DNA from 4 places in the Sagittula sp. P11 genome. Region 4 is predicted to be linked to each of the others. Evidence: riboswitches for the same ligand, from Rfam matches in the RefSeq annotation. Region 4 holds a riboswitch; each other region holds the start of a gene.
What was found. A riboswitch is a leader RNA that binds a small molecule or an ion and turns the genes downstream of it on or off. The one in region 4 is predicted to bind cobalamin.
Positions count from the first base shown of each region.

Region 1 (4,398 bases), on a different replicon from region 4:
GGGCAGGACCTGCCCCGGAACGATGATGCGGCTGATGACATCTGCCGCGACAAGGAACACCGCGCCCGCCAGCGCTGAGGCGGGGACCAGCCTGTCGTGGCGCGTGCCGACGAGAAAGCGCATGGCATGCGGCACGACAAGGCCAACGAAGCCGATCGCGCCCACTTTGGAAACGAGTACCCCCACCATGATGGCGGTGACGGTGATGAGACTGCCGCGCAAGGCAGGCACGTTGATCCCGATGGACGCGGCCCCGTCCGCACCGAACGTGAAGGCGTCAAGCCCACGCCGGTGCCAAAGACATAGCGCGACACCCCCGAGGGAGACGGCCGTGCAGGCCCCGACGTCATCCCAGCGGATGCCCGACAGATTGCCCATGAGCCAAAACATGATGCCGCGGGCCTGCTCGGCATTGGCGGAGCGGGCGATGGTGAAGGCGGTCAGAGCGTTGAACATCTGCGAGCCGGCGATCCCGGCGAGGATGATTGCGGCCGCCGCCTGGGTCCCGCGCCCGCCACCCGCGCTCCCGTTCACCGCGTGGGCCAGGGCCACGACGCATCCGAAGGCGACAAGCGCTCCGGACAACGCACCGAGCGACATCGAGATCGCCCCGCCTCCGATGCCCGCGACCGACACGAGGACCGCCCCCGTCGAGGCGCCCGCCGACAAGCCCATGAGGTAGGGATCGGCCAGAGGATTGCGCAGCAGCGCCTGAAGAACGACGCCGGTCAGGGCGAGGCCAGCCCCGCAGCAGGCGGCCACGATGGCCCGCGGGAGGCGGTAACTCCAGATGATGCCCGCCTCGATCCCGTCCACGGGATAGCCCGCGCCCCACAGATGGTTGGCCAGCGTCCGGCACACCACGGCAAAGGGCAGACTGGTCTCGCCGATTGCCGTACCTGCAAGGATGGTGGCCCCGAGCAGAAGAGGCGCGAGCCAGAGCCCGTGCCGCACCGTGATGCGCGCGGGTGTGGCCGCCATGGTCATTCGAAGGACATCTTCGAAAGGGCTTCGGAGAGCGTTTCCAGCCCGTAGATCGACCGCATCGTCGCGCTCATGGCGTGTGCATCCATCTGCACGATCCGGTCCTCGCGCACGGCCGTCATCTGGCTTGCGACAGGATCGGTGCGCAGGAACTCCAGCTTCTTCTCGATGTCGTCGGCGGGAAAGCGACGGCGGTCCATGTAGGCGATGACAATCACGTCCGGGTCGGCCCGGGCGATTCTCTCCCATCCCACAGTCGGCCATTCCTCATCGGACTCGATGACATTCTCGATCCCGAGCTTGGACATCATGTAACCCGGCGCGCCGAGGCGTCCGGCGACATAGGGGTCCATTTCGACGTCGGCGGAGGAGAACCAGAACACGGCCGACAGGTCCTCGGGCAGGTCTAGCCCTTCCGCGCGGGCAATGGCGCGCTCTTCGGTCGCCTGAAGGTCCGAGACGAGGGTTGCGCCCGCGCTGCGCACGTCGAATATCTCCGCCAGCTCCCGAATGCCCTTGTAGATCGAGGCCGTCTCAAAGGCGCCGACGCGTGTGCCATCGCCGCCGGTGGAATTGTCCTTGGTGTCGCAATCGGCGGGCAGGATGTAGGTCGGGATGCCGATGTCGTGGAACATCTCCCGTGTGCCGACGTTGCCGCTCTCGCCCACGTGCCATTCGTATTGCACGGCGACCAGCCCGGGCTTCTTCGCGACCACGCTCTCGAAGCTGGGGTCGTTGTCGGCCAGCCGCTCGATCGCCTCGTTGACCTCCGCGAACTCCGGCAAGACAGGGTTGAACCAGACCGAGGTGCCCGAGACCTTCGGCGCGAGGCCGAGCGAATAGAGGATCTCTGTCGCGGACTGCCCTATCGTCACCACGGTGTCCGGTGCGGCGTCGAACGACACATCGAGCCCGCAGTTCGTCAGTGTCAGGGGGTAGTCCGTTTGCTGCGCGTTCAGCGCCGTGGCAGCGCTGGCCAACAGCGCAGCCGTCATCAAGGTCTGTCTCATCCGATCCGTCCCGTCAGATAGGACCATCAGGGGAAAGACGCGAAACGGAATGCGGCCCGGCGGCCACGTCATGTTTCCCGCCTCGGCACACCCCGTCCGGTCGTGGTTTCGTTCATGTCGGCAGGTCTCCTGACTGACGGGTCACAGCGTCTCTCGCCTTCCCGGGACGAACCCAGTGGCGCATCGAGAGGCACTCACCGCCTACAGTTGCGGGGGCAGTTCCGTTTGCCGGCCGAAGCCGGAACGGATTCCCTTTCAATTCCCGAAGGAAACCGACGCCGCAATCTCTGGCATAGTTCCCGATGCACAGCAAGTGCGCGGCGGCACGAACACAATCGCCGAAGCCGAGGTTGGCGAGTGCGTCGAAAAGGGAAAATGGGCTCGGAGCGGACCTGCGGCGGTGCGGCAAGGGCAGGCCAAAGGTCACCTCAGGTGCGCTGTCGCTGCAGGCCCATTCCGGCAGTTCACGCGATCCGCCATTGCCGCCATCGCTCTCGCCGCTGCTGCCATCTACCTCCTATGAGATGCCGTAACGGGGCCTGCGTCCGTGACCCGCCCGTTATCGTTGCAAGATCGAGGGCAAGCTGGCGCCATTCCCGTATCGGATCCACATGGAGGACTGCGGGATGAAGCTGTGAATTGGGCTGGATGTGTCGCTTGAGAAGACCGCAATTTGCGTGATCAGCGAGCATGGGAAGATCGTGAGGGAGGCGGAGGTGTCCAGCGAGCCCGAGGCGCTGTTGCTCTGGATCGGCGATCAGGACGGGGAAGCTGCGGCTATCGGGCTCGGAGCTGGCCCCCTGTCGCAATGGCTGCATCGCGGGTTGTCCGCGGCTGAACTCCCTGTCGTGCTGATGGAAACCCGGCAGGTGAAAGGCGCCTTGAAGGCCATGCCGATCAAGACGGACCGCCGGGATGCCGAAGGGATCGCACGCCTGCCGCACCTCGGCTGGTTCCGACCGGTTCACTGCAAATCAGTCTCCGCACAAGAGGTTCGCGCTGTGCTCACCGCTCGCAAGGCGGTGCAGCAAGGGTTCATCACGCTTGAAATGTCCCTGCGCGGGCTACTGCGGAACTTTGGCTTCAAGGTTGGCACTATATCCCGTGGCCTATTCGAACATCGTATACGCGAACTGGCGGCAGGTAATCCGATGCTGGTAGCGGCAACCGAACCCATGCTTCGCGCGCGGGCAGCGCTGCGACGAGAACTGGCAGGCCTTGAACGCCATGTCCGCCAACCTGCCCATGACGATCCGGTCTGTCTGCGCCTAATGTCGATGCCCGGGACTGGCGTGGTCGCGGCAAGAGATCCGTTGTGCTGGACGTCAAGGATGCAGATGACCTCGCAACGCTGCGCGCGCTGCAGGAGACCGCGGACGTCTTTGTCGAGAATTTCCGAGACGAGACCCTGGCGAAGATGGGGCTCGCGCCGGACCAGCTGCGGCAAAGCCATCCCGCGCTTGTCGTCGCCTCCTGCAAGGGCTTTCTGAAGGGTCGCTACGAACACCGCGCAGCCATGGACGAGGTGGTGCAGATGATGACCGGTATGGCGTACCTGACCGGGCCAAAGCGGCGTCCGTTGCGCATCGGGTCTTCTGCCAATGACATCATGGGCGGGCTGTTTGCAGCCTATGGCGTGCTGGGCGAGCTTATCCAGCGCGGCAAGACCGGGCAGGGGGCGGCAATCCGCTCGGGCCTGTTCGAGAACTGCCTTCTGCTGGTGGCACAGCATATGGTGCAGTTCGACATCGAAGGCGAGGAAAGCCCGCCGATGCCCGAGCGGGTGTTCTCCTGGCCGATCTACGACCTGTTCGAAACGGCGGACGGGCGGCAGATATTCGTGGGCGCGGCGACGGACGGGCAGTGGGAGAAACTGTGCATCGGGCTCGGGCTGGAGCACTTGCTCGCGGATGACCGTCTGAAGACCCGCCCCGACCAGATCAGAGCGCGTGACTGGACCATGCCGCAGATTGCGGCGGTGATCGTTGCACGGCCCTTCGACGAGATGGTGCAGGTGATGGAGGCCAACGACCTGCTGTTCGCCCCGGTTTCCCGTCCTGCCGAGATGTATGACGATCCGCATGTGAACAGGCCCGGCGGGCTCTTCACCTCCGAATGCCGGGACAAGAAGGCTTTCCGCGCTCCCGCGGTGCCGGTCGAGATAGACGGGCGACCCATCGTGTCCGAAAGCGTCACTGTGCCCTCGGTCGGCGAGCACACGGCAGAGATCCTTGGCGCGTTGAAGGTGCAGGCATGACCCGCGTCCTTGCGGCCTACCCGGAGGATCGGATCGCCTTGCGCGAGGTCGGCCTGCGCGACGGTCTGCAAATGCCGAAAACCTGGCCCACGACGACACAGAAGCTGGAGTGGGTCACGCGGGGCGCGGCCGCAGGTGTGCGCTATT
Region 1 is NZ_CP021914.1:309,988-314,385, reverse strand. Features, by position in the region: gene CDO87_RS23475 (FecCD family ABC transporter permease) at 1-981, opposite strand, end outside; gene CDO87_RS23470 (ABC transporter substrate-binding protein) at 984-1,994, opposite strand; cobalamin riboswitch at 2,096-2,286, opposite strand; partial or broken gene CDO87_RS27340 (transposase) at 2,645-3,010, shown strand; gene CDO87_RS23460 (CaiB/BaiF CoA-transferase family protein) at 3,310-4,251, shown strand; gene CDO87_RS23455 (TRAP transporter small permease subunit) at 4,248-4,398, shown strand, end outside.
Region 1: another riboswitch for cobalamin. It lies ahead of CDO87_RS23470 (ABC transporter substrate-binding protein); the one in region 4 lies ahead of CDO87_RS20755 (DUF4198 domain-containing protein).

Region 2 (4,398 bases), 1.2 Mb from region 4:
ACGGATCACGGCAACAGCGACGATTGCGGGGTGGCGATCCTCGGGGCGGAGGACGACAAGTTCTGGCACGACCACAAGGGCGCCAAGCTGAACGCGATCCGCACCCGCAAGGGCATCGCGGAGGCCGACGTGGTCGTGGTGCGCTTCGGCGAGAAGTACAAGCAGTGGAACGCGGCCTTCGACGCGGGCTATGCCGCGGCGCTGGGCAAGTCGCTGATCATCCTGCAGCCGGAAGAGCATGACCACGCCCTGAAGGAGGTCGACGCCGCGGCGCTGGCCGTCGCCCGCACGCCGGAGCAGGTGGTGCAGCTTCTCGCCTACGTCATCACCGGCACGCTGCCGGGCTGACGGGGGGGGCGGCGCGGAGCCCCGCCCTACGTGAGGGCGCGACCGGGCCTGCTGTGGGCGCATCGGCCGGTGCACCCGTTGTGTGGCCAGGCGCAAGGCGGCGCACAGCCCCGCCGCCCTGCATGGGGGTGGCCGGAACTCGGCGCCATGCATCGGCCGGACAGGCCGGTGCGTACCCTCCACGCAGCGCGACACCCCGTGGCGCGGGGCTTTGCGCCGCGTCCCTCGCGCGTCAGCCCTCGCGCGCGGGGGTATTCATGCCGCGCTGCACCGCCGGGCGTTCGTAGAAGCGTTTGACGTAGGCCACGCAGTTGGGGTGATCCTCCCAGCCCACCACGTCGCGCGCGCCGTAGAACTCGAGCGCGTTCAGCCACGGGCAGAGCGCGATGTCGGCCACGGAATACGGTCCGGCGATCCAGTCCCGGCCCTCCAGCGCCCCTTCGACCACACCCAGAAGCCGCCGCGCCTCGTTCACGTAACGGGTGCGCGGAAGGGGGTCCTTCACGTCCTTCCCCGCGAACTTCCAGAAGAAACCAAGCTGCCCGAACATCGGGCCGACGCCGCCCATCTGGAACATCAGCCACTGGGTGATCTTGTGCCGCTCCGTCGCGGTGTCGCCCAGGAGCATCCCGGCCTTTTCGGCGAGGTAAAGCAGGATGGCACCGGATTCGAACAGCTCCAGCGGCGCGCCGTCGGGGCCGTTCGGGTCGATGATCGCGGGGATCTTGTTGTTCGGGTTGAGCGCGAGGAACTCCGGGCTCTTCACGTCCTTGTCCGCCAGGGTGATCTTGTGGACCTCGTAGGGCAGGCCGGTTTCCTCCAGCATGATCGAGGCCTTCACGCCGTTGGGCGTCGGGAAGGAATAAAGCTGGATGCGGTCGGGGTGCGTCGCGGGCCAGCGGCGCGAGATCGGATGGTCGGCAAGAGCGGTCATGAAGCGTGTCCCGGTTGATGAAGATCGTCCGGGCGACCCTAGCCCGGCATTTCCCGCTTTCCCAGCCGATCCGCCGTGACATAATCCGGTTTGTGAGAAAACACCCCGCAGGACATGCGAAAACGCATGCCGGCGCTCTGACGGAATGGGACAATGATTAAGGAATTCAAGGACTTCATCGCCAAGGGCAATGTCATGGACATGGCCGTGGGCATCATCATCGGCGCGGCCTTCACGGCCATCGTGCAGTCGCTGGTGGGCGATATCATCAACCCGATCATCGCGCTGTTCACCGGCGGCATCGATTTTTCGGGCTGGTTCTACGCGCTCGACGGCAACGAATACGCCTCGCTCACCGCGGCAACGGAGGCAGGCGCCCCGGTCTTTGCCATCGGCAAGTTCATCATGGCGGTCATCAACTTCTTCATCATCGCCTTCGTGGTCTTCATGCTTGTGAAGATGGTCAACCGCGCCAAGGCCGCCGCCATCCGCGAACGCGAGGAAGGCCAGCCGGCAGAGGCCACGCCCTCCGGCCCCACCGAGCTCGACGTGCTGCTGGAGATCCGCGACGCGCTGAAGCGCTGACGGCCAAGGCCGGGGCACTTGCGCGAGGGGGCGGGATTTGCGATCCCCTCCGGGTCAGGTGCCCCCGCCCGTGGGGGAGAATCGGGAAGCCGGGGAAGAACCGGCGCGGGCCCGCCGCTGTGACGGGGACGGGAAGGACACAAGGCCACTGGGCGCCGCGCAGGCGTTCGGGAAGGCGTCCCTTCCGGAGGATCCGAAGCCAGAAGACCGGCCTGACGGCATGGCGGCCCCGCCTGGAGAGCGGGGGCGCGCAGGCCTTCGGGAGGTGTCCCCATGACAGGAGCGGTGGAAAGCCGATCCCCTGCGCCGGTTGCGGCGCGCGTGTTTTCGGATGAGGAGCGGCAGGCGCTCTACGACGTGATCGCCCACAGGCGGGACGTGCGGAACGAGTTCCTGCCCGACCCGGTGGACGAGGATGTGCTGCGGCGCATCTTGGGCGCGGCCCATGCCGCGCCCTCGGTCGGGCTGTCGCAGCCCTGGGACTTCATCCTGCTGCGCGATCCGGCGCGCCGCGCGCAGGTGCGGGCCGCGTTCACCCGCGCCAACGAGGCCGCGCAGGCGATGTTCCCGCCGGAGAAGCGGTCGGCCTATGCCGCGCTGAAGCTGGAAGGCATCGAGAAGGCGCCCCTGAACATCTGCGTCACCTGCGACCGCACCCGCGGCGGGCCGGTGGTGCTGGGACGCACCCATCAGCCGGAGACGGATCTCTATTCGACGGTCTGCGCCGTGCAGAACCTGTGGCTGGCGGCGCGGGCCGAAGGCATCGGCATAGGCTGGGTCAGCATCTTCGACGAGGCCGACCTGCGCCCGATCCTCGGCCTGCCCGCGCACGTCCGTGTGGTGGCATACCTCTGCATGGGCCACGTGAAGGAGCTGTTCGACGGCCCGGAACTGGAGGCGCGCGGCTGGGCGCGGGCGCGGACGCTCGACGCGCATATCCGCGAGGAGGGCTGGTAAGGCCCTGCGCCGCCACGGCCGCCAAAACCCGCCACCGCGGGCCCTGCACACCGGGCCAATCACGCTTTGCAAACGACCGGTGCCCTTGCTTCTTTGCTTCCGAAATACTCCGGAGGGGTTCGGGGAGGCAGAGCCTCCCCGACGGGTCGCCGTGCGCAGCACGGCGAAACCGCTCAGGCCGCCAGCGCCGCCGCGGGCGTGATCGCATCCAGGCCCAGGGCCTCGCCCACCGGCGCGTTGGTGATCCGGCCGGCGTGCACGTTCAGGCCGGCGGCCAGGTGCGGGTCGTCGGCACAGGCCTTGCGCCAGCCCTTGTCTGCCAGCGCCAGCATGAAGGGCAGCGTCGCGTTGCCGAGCGCCAGCGTCGAGGTGCGCGCCACGGCGCCCGGCATGTTCGCCACGCAGTAGTGCACGATGCCGTCCACCTCGTAGATCGGGTCCTGGTGGGTGGTGGCCTTCGAGGTCTCGAAGCAGCCGCCCTGGTCGATGGCCACGTCGACGATCACCGCGCCGGGTTTCATTGTCGAAAGCTGCGCACGGCTGACCAGTTTCGGCGCGGCGGCACCGGGGATCAGCACGGCGCCGATGACCATGTCGGCCTCGGCCACCAGCTCGGCGGTGTTCCCGGCAGAGGCGTAGCGCGTCCGGAAGACCGCGCCGAAGACGTCGTCGAGGTAGCGCATCCGCGACAGCGACCGGTCGAGCACGGTGACCTCCGCGCCCATGCCTGCGGCAACCCGCGCCGCGTGGGTGCCGACGACGCCGCCGCCGATCACCGCCACCCTGGCGGGGCCGACGCCCGGGACGCCGCCCATCAACACGCCGCGGCCGCCGTTGGCCTTCTGCAGCGACCATGCGCCGACCTGCGGCGCCAGACGGCCCGCGACCTCGGACATGGGCGCCAGCAAGGGCAGGCCGCCCCGCGCGTCGGTCACGGTCTCATAGGCGATGCAGGTCGCGCCGGAGGCGATCAGGTCGCGGGTCTGCTCCGGATCGGGGGCGAGGTGGAGGTAAGTGAACAGCACCTGGCCCTCGCGCAGCATGGCGCGTTCGGGGGCCTGCGGCTCCTTCACCTTGACGATCATGTCGGCGGTGGCAAAGACCTCGGCCGCGGTGTCGGCCAGCGCAGCGCCGGCGGCGGTGTAATCCTCATCGGTGAAACCGGCGCCGAGGCCCGCGCCTTTCTGGACGATCACCGAATGGCCGTGCGCCACCGCTTCCTGTGCGGCGTTGGGCGTCAGGCCGACGCGGAATTCCTGTGGTTTGATTTCTGTGGGGCATCCGATCTTCATGTCGTGATCCTTTGTGCCTTTGGTCCTGTTGGGGTGCGCAATTATGCCATGGGAGCCTTGCAAAAGGGTGCGAGACTGGGGCAACTTTGCGCACCGCCGCGCACGATTGTTCGACGGTTTGCAGGGCAAGCGGGAGGAATCTTCGAATATGGCGCTGGACGAGACGGATCGGCGACTCCTCAGGGTGCTTCAGCGCAAGGGCCGCATGTCGAACGCGGACCTCAGCGAACAGGTCAACCTGTCGCCCTCGGCCTGTCACCGGCGGGTGCAGCGGCTGGAGGC
Region 2 is NZ_CP021913.1:856,526-860,923, reverse strand. Features, by position in the region: gene CDO87_RS04190 (YtoQ family protein) at 1-348, shown strand, start outside; gene CDO87_RS04185 (glutathione S-transferase family protein) at 581-1,282, opposite strand; gene mscL (large conductance mechanosensitive channel protein MscL) at 1,436-1,867, shown strand; cobalamin riboswitch at 1,907-2,098, shown strand; gene bluB (5,6-dimethylbenzimidazole synthase) at 2,141-2,824, shown strand; gene ald (alanine dehydrogenase) at 2,998-4,116, opposite strand; gene CDO87_RS04165 (Lrp/AsnC family transcriptional regulator) at 4,265-4,398, shown strand, end outside.
Region 2: another riboswitch for cobalamin. It lies ahead of bluB (5,6-dimethylbenzimidazole synthase); the one in region 4 lies ahead of CDO87_RS20755 (DUF4198 domain-containing protein).

Region 3 (4,398 bases), 1.1 Mb from region 4:
CCTTGCCCGGGTAGGTCGAGAGGATCAGCGCGGGACGGCGCTCGGCCGGGGTACGGCGGGCCAGGGACAGGCGCGCCACCACCCGGTCGGCGAGGGCCGCGATGCCTTCGGCATGGGCGGCATGGGCGGCGCGGGCGAACTGCAGGTCGGGGTCGCGCGCGCCGGCTTCCTTGAAGGAGACGGGTTCGCCCAGGATGGTGCCGTCGACCTCCGGCAGGACCACGTGCATGGCGAGATCGGCGGGCGAGACGCCGCGGTCGGCCTCTGCCCAGGCCTTGCGGTCGGAGGTGGCCAGCACGCACTGGAAGACCGGCACGTCGGCGGCATCGAGCGGCGAGGTGCCGTCCGCGCCCTTGCCGGAGAAGGCGGTGGCGTTGACGATGGCCGCCGGGGCCAGCGCCGCGATCTGGCGGCGCAGCCAGCCCGCCGCCTCCGGCGCCTTCAGCGAGGGGACGAAGAAGGCGGTGACGGCAAAGCCGCGTGCGGCGAACTCCTCGTAAAGCGCTCGGATCGGTGCGAGGTCGGCGGAGACGAGGTAGGAGCGGTAGAAGACCACCGCCAGCGGCGTCTTGTCCGGCTCCCGCGTCAGCACCGGGCAGGTCACGCCGTGTTCGGGCGTCCAGGCGCCCAGCGGCGGCAGCCCCTTGGCGCCGCGCACCGGCCCGGCATAGAGGCCCGCCGCCAGCGCCAGTTGCGCCAGCGCGGCCTGCGCCGCCACGGTGCCCCCCGCGTCGCAGAGATGCGCCAGCCGCCGCAGCGTGGACACCGGCAGCGTCGACATCTCGTCGAGCCGCCTGTCCTCGCGCCCGTCGGCGGGCAACACGGCCAGCGCGATGCCCTTCTGCTGCGCCAGCGCCAAGACCTGCTGCAAGCCGTAGGACCAGTAGGGCACGCCGCCGATCAGCCGGATCAGGATGCCCTTCGCGCCCTCCAGCGTCTGCTCGACATAGGTGTCGACCGACAGCGGATGCCTGAGGGCTGCAAGGTTGGCGAGGCGGAGCGTGGGCATCCGCCCCTCCGGTCCGCCGCCGCGCCGCCAGCCTTCGGCGAAGGCGCCGAGGTCGCTGTCGGAGAACGACAGGACGACGAGGTCCGCCGGGCTCTGGCCCAGGTCCTGCGGCGTCTCGCTCTCGTCGAGGCCGTGGCTTTCGCGGAAGATGACGTGCATCGGCGGTTCCCGGGGAAGGCGGCGCAGAGCCCCGCCCTACTTCATGTCACTCTGCGGCGACCGGCGTGGCGCCGAGGACCGACCGGATGGCGTCGGGACGGATGTCGTCGTGTTCCGCGATGACCACGACACGGCTGACGCGCGCCTCGTCCGGCTTCCACGGGCGGTCGTACTGGTGACGCACGCGCGCCCCCACCGCCTGCACCAGAAGCCGCATGGGCTTGCCCTTCACGGCGGCGTAGCCCTTCACCCGCAGGATGTTCTGTTCCTTCGCGAGCCGTTCGATGGCGACGACGAGCTGCGCCGGGGTGTCCTGTTCCGGCAGTTCCACCACGATCGATTCGAAGTCGTCGTGTTCGTGGTCGTCATGATCGTCGTGATGCGAGGGGCGTGCGTCCATGTCGTCCTCGGCCGCGGCCTCGAGCCCGAGGATCACGCGCGGGTCCACCACGCCCTCGGCGACCTCGACCACCGGCAGCGGGCGCGGCGCCTCGGCGGCGATGATCGCCTTGGCCTTCGCCACGCCTTCGGGACCGGCGAGGTCGGGCTTGGTCAGGAGGATGATGTCGGCGCAGGAGATCTGATCCTCGAAGACCTCGCTCAGCGGCGTTTCGTGGTCGATGCTGTCGTCGGCCAGACGCTGCGCGTCGACGCGCGCCACGTCGGGGGCGAAGCGGCCTGCCGCCACCGCCTCTGCGTCGGCCAGGGCGATCACGCCGTCGACGGTGATCTTCGAACGGATGTCCGGCCAGTCGAAGGCCTTCAGCAGCGGCTTCGGCAGGGCGAGGCCCGAGGTCTCGATCAGGATGTGGTCGGGGCGCGGATCGAGCGCCATCAGCGCCTCGATGGTCGGGATGAAGTCATCGGCCACGGTGCAGCAGATGCAGCCGTTGGCCAGTTCCATGATGTTCTCGGCAGGGCAGTCGGGGATGGCGCACGACTTCAGGATCTCTCCGTCGACGCCCACGTCGCCGAATTCGTTGACCACCACGGCCAGGCGACGGCCGCCGGGGTTCTGCATCAGGTGACGCACCAGCGTGGTCTTGCCGGAGCCGAGGAAGCCGGTGATCACGGTGACGGGGAGTTTGGCTAGATCGGTCATTCAGTCGGCCTCCAGTGGGGTGTTCGGGGTCAGGGGCGGGATGCGCGCCACGCAGTTGCGCTTGAAGTGTTCGGGCCGCTCGCGCCACGGGATCAGCCCGTCGCCGGTCGCGTGATAGCGCGCCGCGCCGTCGAGCAGCATGTCCGGATGCGACACCTCGTCGACATTCCCGAACACATAGGTCCAGCGGTCGCCGCCGCGCAGGGCGACGGTGCAGCCCGCGTCGCAGTTCTGCAGGCATTCGACGGGGGTCAGGCGCAGGCCCGCGGGCAAGGGCCGGGCGGCCAGCGCGTCGTAGAGCGCCTGGCCGGGCCGGCGGTCGTCGGCGGGGATCTCCTGCCCCCGGCGGCACTTCACGCAGACCAGAAGTTCGGCTTCCGATGACATGGCGACCTCGCGCGTCTCATGGGGGGACCTTGAGCGGGGCACGGGCCATGACAGGCCCTCTCCCGACCCCGGATCACCCCGTCCGGTTTCGTTCCTCCGCCCCTTCCACGGCGCGGCCACTGGCAGGTCTCCCGGCTTGCGGAACTGGGCGGCAGGGGGTCCCTGTCTGCCCAACGGCACCCGGCCTTCCCGGCGATCTCGCCAGTGGCTTCGGGCCCTTTCCGGTCACGGTCGCGGGGGCGGCTGCGCCTGACCCCGACGCGGGGCTGCGCATTCCCTTTTCACCTGCTAGACACAGGCACCAGCACCCCGGCTGATGCGCCGGACGCCCGGCAATGTCAAGGAGAGCCCGCGCCATGAGCGAAGACGAGAACGCCCGCCACACCGAAAAGATGAAGAAGATCAAGGCGGCCCGCGACCGGATGATGGCGACCAAGACGGAGGAGAAGGGCCTGATCATCGTTCACACCGGCACCGGCAAGGGCAAGTCGTCCTCCGGATTCGGGATGATCATGCGCTGCATCGCCCACGGCATGCCCTGCGCGGTGGTGCAGTTCATCAAGGGCGCCTGGCCCACGGGCGAAGGCACGTTCCTGCGCGAACGCTTCGCGGCGGAATGCCGGTTCTTCGTGTCGGGCGAGGGTTTCACCTGGGAGACGCAGGACCGCGAGCGCGACATCGCGGCGGCGCAGAACGGCTGGGAGATCGCCAAGGCGCAGATTCTCGACCCGGAGGTGCAGTTCGTGCTGCTCGACGAGATCAACATCGCGCTGCGCTACGACTACCTCGACATCGACGAGGTGGTGGGGTTCCTGCTGGAGCAGAAGCCGCCGATGACCCACGTCTGCCTGACCGGGCGCAACGCCAAGCCCGAACTGATCGAGGCGGCGGACCTCGTCACCGACATGACGCTGGTCAAGCACCCGTTCCGCGAGGGGGTGAAGGCGCAGAAGGGTGTCGAGTTCTGAGCCTGCGGGATCCGGGTTTCGGCGCGCCTGCGGCGCCCCGACCCGCTGGGGGTTCCCCCCAGACCCCCAAGGTATTTTCGCCAAGATGAAGGAAAGGCTTTCTTAACCGGAATCGCGGAGGCTCGCCGGGCGGTACAGGGAGAGGTCCCGATGACCGCCCAAGGTGAAGGCACCGCGTCTCCCCCTTCCCGGAAGGCCCGAGGCGCGGTGCCCGACCCTCTCCTTCATCTTGGCGAAAATACCTCCGCCGGAGGCGTCCTGACGAGGCCGCATGCGTCATATGGCTGGCAAGGGCGCGGCATTTGCCAGAGGCGCGGGGCGGGATGGGTCGCGGTCTCGCGTTAAAGGCGAGGGCGAATTTTCTTGTTGCGCGGATTTGTCGGTGGTGGCCTCGCGGGAGGGTCAAGCGACGAAGCTGCCTAAGGTCTCCTGGCCCTCCGCGACCGCTGGCGTCGCGTTTCCCTGGAAGGTGCAAAGGCACACCTTAGCCGCGGGTCGGGGCTTTTTCCGGACGCTTTCCGTTTTGGTTTCTTTGCATCCACGGCCGATGTGGCAGCGTCGTCAGAGGTGTTTCGGGGGCGCTGTTCGGACCGCCGGGCGGTTTTGTTCTCAGGCTGTCTTCGAGTGCGTGGCGACGGGCGATGGCGGGCGGTGCGTTGACCCTGCTTCGCAGGCTGGTAACGGTGGAGGTCAGTACGCCCAGGCCATGAAGGGACCGCCGCCCGATGTTCAGGAAACGGATGCAGGACGCCACCTCCCGGCACGAGGAGGTC
Region 3 is NZ_CP021913.1:3,177,774-3,182,171, reverse strand. Features, by position in the region: gene cobN (cobaltochelatase subunit CobN) at 1-1,168, opposite strand, end outside; gene cobW (cobalamin biosynthesis protein CobW) at 1,215-2,270, opposite strand; gene CDO87_RS15420 (DUF1636 domain-containing protein) at 2,271-2,657, opposite strand; cobalamin riboswitch at 2,761-2,978, opposite strand; gene cobO (cob(I)yrinic acid a,c-diamide adenosyltransferase) at 3,014-3,625, shown strand; gene CDO87_RS15410 (YrhK family protein) at 4,351-4,398, shown strand, end outside.
Region 3: another riboswitch for cobalamin. It lies ahead of CDO87_RS15420 (DUF1636 domain-containing protein); the one in region 4 lies ahead of CDO87_RS20755 (DUF4198 domain-containing protein).

Region 4 (4,398 bases):
TCGACCGCCTGTCTGAGACCCTGCCATGACGCGTCGAAGCCCCAGACTGAGAAGATCACGTCGCCGGGCACGGTGAACGGAAAGAGCACCAGCATGAAGATGATGAAGCCGTCCATCGCCGCCATGCGCCTCAGCGTCGGCAGGATGGGCAGGCGCGAGAGCAAGAGGAAGGCGGCGGAGACGACAAGCGCCGCCAGCAGCGCAGCCAACGATGACAGCGCCACGACCACGACGCCGAAGACGCAGGCGCCCAGGATGCGGGTGCGCGGGTCGAGCTGGTTCACCGCGGTCAGGCCCGGTGCCCCGGTATCGGCCAGCGTCTTCTGCGCCTGTGTCAGCACGTGACCCATGGATCAGACCGCCATCTTGCGTCGGGCCGCGATGTAGAATCCCAGGCCGAACAGGCCGAGGATGTAGCCCAGCCCGCCAAGGATGGCCTGCAGGTCGTTCTTCTCCTTGTAGGCGGCGATTTCGCGGCGCAGGGGACGGATCTCGTCCCGGACGGCTTCGGCGATGACGTCACGCTCCTCTGCCGTCAGCCCGGCGACTGCGGCCGGGTTGGTTGCGTCGGTGGTCGCGGCGGGCGGCGGGGTCTCGATCACCGGCTTGCCGAGGATGGCGGCCACGTCTTCGGCGGGCAGGGTGGTCATCGCCACGTGCCCGGCGCCCAGATCGGCGCGGAAGCGATGCTCGACTGGTTCTTTCGGGGTGAAGACGAAGAAGCCATCGGCATCGGTGACCGCGCGTCCCAGTTCGGTACCGTCGGGGGCGGTGACGATCACCTCCTCGCCGACGGCCATTTCGCCGTTGGAGAAGCCGATCTCGCCCTCGATGGCGGACCCGGAGGGAAAGACGGCGGCGATGACCTTGTGGGCCTGGGCGGGCAGGGGCAGCGTCAGGAGCGCGGCGGCAAGGGCAAGGCGTTTCATGTTGTGCCTCGCTGCAGCGCAAAGAACAGGTCCGGCTTGACCTTGCGGCCCAGCAGGACGGCAAATCCGGTCAACAGCCCCTCGATGATCATCACCGGGATATGGGCGACGAACACCAGCTTGGCCGCCGGGATGAAGGCGTCGCCCGACAGCGCGAGGGAAAAGCCCACGAAACCGGTTGTTGCGGCGATGCAGAAGGTGCCGCCGACCGCGCCCCAGATGGCGCCCGTCACAGGCGTCCCGCACGAGATGAGCCGCCCGAAAAGGATGCCCGCCAGCACCGCCGGCAGCGCGATGTTCAGCGTGTTGACCCCGAGCACGGTGAGCCCCCCGAACCCGAAGAACACCGCCTGAAGCAGCAGCCCCACGAAGAGCGCCGGAAAGGCGGCCCAGCCGAGCACGAGCCCGGCAAGACCGTTCATGATGAGATGAACCGAGGACGGGCCGATGGGCACATGCACCAGCGATGCCACGAAGAAACTGGCCGACAGGACACCGGCGGCGGGGATGCGTTCCATGGTCAGCGACCGCAGGCCGTAGGCGATGCCGCCCGCCGCCAGCACGGCCCCGCCGATCACGACCGGGTTGGAAAGGGCTCCGTCCACGATGTGCATGGCGTCACTCCAGTTCCCAGGCGCGGATCCAGATCACGGCGTCCTGGCTGAGTTCCTTGCCCTCGTGCTCGGTCACCGGGCCCACGCCGAGTGCGGCAAAGCCCCAGTGTCCGGCCCTCGGGATGCCGAAGGTGAAGTACCCGTTGTCGTCGGACAACACGACGACGGCGCCGCCGGGCGGCGGGCTGACCACCGGATCGGTGGCGCGCGCTTGGTTCATGTCAGGCTCGGCCGCCATGAACTCGACCTCGATCTCGGCACCGGCGACGGGCTGGCCTTCGGACATGACCCGTCCGGTGAAGGTGGAGCCGGCCAGCACGTTGTAGGGCTTGTTCAGCGGCAGGATCTCGGCCGGGAGACCGACCGGATTCATCCAGTCGGTGGGCAGTTCGCTGCGGTTGAGGAAGGCCTTGGTGTACTGCTGGATGTACTTGTCTTCGGATTCCTCGAAATAGGGCTGCGGGACGGTCACGAGCACGTAGTCGCCCGACCGCTTGACCGGGACGCTTCCCAGAAAGGCCGGCGCCTCGTTCTCGGACCCGGTGAAAGCGGTCGGTTCGAGCCTGTCCAGAAGATCGGTGCGCTTGCCGTGATGCACCATGAAGAATTCCTTGGGCGTCTCCATCTCCATCACGTAGCCGTTGGAGAAGGGGTGCCAGAAGATCAGCTTGACCGGCACGTCGCCGGGGCGGTCGATGATGGTGTCCGATGTATATTCGAGAAGGAAATGCGCCTGTGTCATCGCCGGAAGCGCGATGCACGCCGCAAGGGCACTCAACGTGCGTTTCATGAAGTCGTCCCTGTCCACTGCGCCACACCCGGCGCGCGTCGTTTCTGGACGCTGGGAACGCTCGACCCCATCCGCGCGGCGGAATGACCCGCCGCCGCACAAGGCCAGACGCGCACCCCGGCGTCCGGTGGAAAGCGCCTCTTCCATGGGCGCCAGTCCGGCAGGTCTCCTGGCTCGCGGGTCATCGCATCTGGACTGGCCTTCCCGGATTTCTCCAGTGGCATATCAGCCCTGCTTGCCGCTTACAGTTGCGGGGGCAGCTGCAGGGTAGGCACTGGCGTGCCGCACTGCATTCCCTCTTTCCTCCGGGGCGTGAAAACCCCGGAACCGGACGTGCGATTTCCTTGCCAGAAAAGCGCGCGCCCGGTCAATTGCTATTTTTTGAGGGGTCGGGGACCGGCCTGAGACAGGCGCGGTCCCCCGTGAAACGCGATGGGCGGGTGGGCGTCAGGCGTCTTCCGGCGCCACGGCTGCAAAGCTCAGCGCATGACCGCCCAGGTCGCGGAAGGCGCGCTGGCGGCAGGTCAGCACGATGATCTGGAGGTCGCCCGCCTGGCGATGCAGCGCGTCGAACATCCGTTCGATCCGGTCGTCGTCGGTGAAGACCAGCGCGTCGTCGAGGATCACCGGCGCGGTGCGCCCGGCGTGGGACAACATGCGCGCAAAGGCCAGCCGGACCAGAAGGGCCACCTGTTCCTGCGTGCCGCCGGAGAGGATGTCGACCGGCTCGCTCTGGCCATCGCGGAGCAGCGCGTCCGGCAGCAGGGATTCCTCGCCCCAGGTCAGTTCCGCGTCCGGCCACAGCAGGTGGAGGAGCGGTTTCAGCTCGTGGGCGATGGGGGCGAAATAGCGGTCCCGGGCCTCGTTCCGGGCTGTTTCCAGCGCCTGTTCGAGCCGCCGCAGCACCGCCACCTCGTGTTCGATCCGGGCCAGCGCTTCGCGTGCCGACGTCAGCTTTTCGGTCGTCTCGGCCAGCCTCTCCTCGACCGCGTCCCCGGCGGACCGGCCGATGCGCTCTTCGAGCCGGGCGAGGAGCAGCTTCAGTCGGGCGGTTTCATCGCGCGCGCGGGTTTCCACGGATTCCGCGCGCGTGAGTGCGGCGCGCGCATTGGCGGGATCGGGCGCATCCTTGGCCTTGGCGGCATGTGCGGCCTGCTCTTGGGCCAGTGCCGCCTCCAGCACCGCCAGTTCGGAGGCCAGTTCTTCTTCCGTGGCGCCACCGGTCCGCGCAACGGCGTCTTCGGCCCGCGTCAGGCGGTCCTGCAACGAGGTCAGGGCGGTGTCGGCGCGCAGCACCTCCGCCCGGGCGTCCGCCAACCGCTCCGTTGCGGTGTCGAGCGCGCTGCGGGCGATGTCCCTTGCCTCTCTCGCGGCGGCGAGGTCTGCCTCCGCCTGCGCCAGATCGGGCAGGTCTTCGCCCTCCACAGGGATGGGGATCCGGGCGAGCGCGGCGCAGAGCTGTTCGATGCCCTCCGGCGCGAGGCTCTGCAGCACGGCCTTTGCCTCGGCGTGCTGCCGTTCCGCTTCGTTCCGGGCGGCGGCGGCATCTCGCGCGTCCTCTAGCGTCTCGGCACCGGCGGTTGCGAGTGCTGTGCGCAGGGCCTTGGCCGCGGCGTCTACGGTCCCCGCGTCGTGCCCGGTGTCGCCCGGTCGGATCTCCAAGTGACCGACACCGGCGATGTCGAGGCGGGCGGTCCGGGCGAGGGGGACCGTCTGTCCGCCGGGCAGAGCAGCGTCGCCGAAACGGATCGCTCCCTCGGACCCTGCCGTGTAATGGGCGATGATCTGCGTGGCCGTGGCGTCGCGGGCGGCGATGGCGGCGGCATGGGCGTTGGCCAGCGTCTCGATCCGGCGCAGCGCCGTGGCGTCGGGTCCGTTGCGGGCGGCGCCAGCCGCCGTCTCCATCCGGCGGCGCATCTCCTCCGCCTGCGCGATGCGGTTTTCCAGTTCGTTGCGGCGTTCGGCGCCGTCGCGCGCGGCCTGTGCCCGTTGCGCGGCGTTGCGGGTGGCCTCTGCTTTCGACAGGGCAGCCTCTGCGGCGTCGAACGTCTTTTGCGCGGCATCG
Region 4 is NZ_CP021913.1:4,306,828-4,311,225, forward strand. Features, by position in the region: gene cbiQ (cobalt ECF transporter T component CbiQ) at 1-350, opposite strand, end outside; gene CDO87_RS20745 (cobalt ABC transporter permease) at 354-929, opposite strand; gene cbiM (cobalt transporter CbiM) at 926-1,543, opposite strand; gene CDO87_RS20755 (DUF4198 domain-containing protein) at 1,548-2,333, opposite strand; cobalamin riboswitch at 2,475-2,680, opposite strand; gene CDO87_RS20760 (AAA family ATPase) at 2,781-4,398, opposite strand, start outside.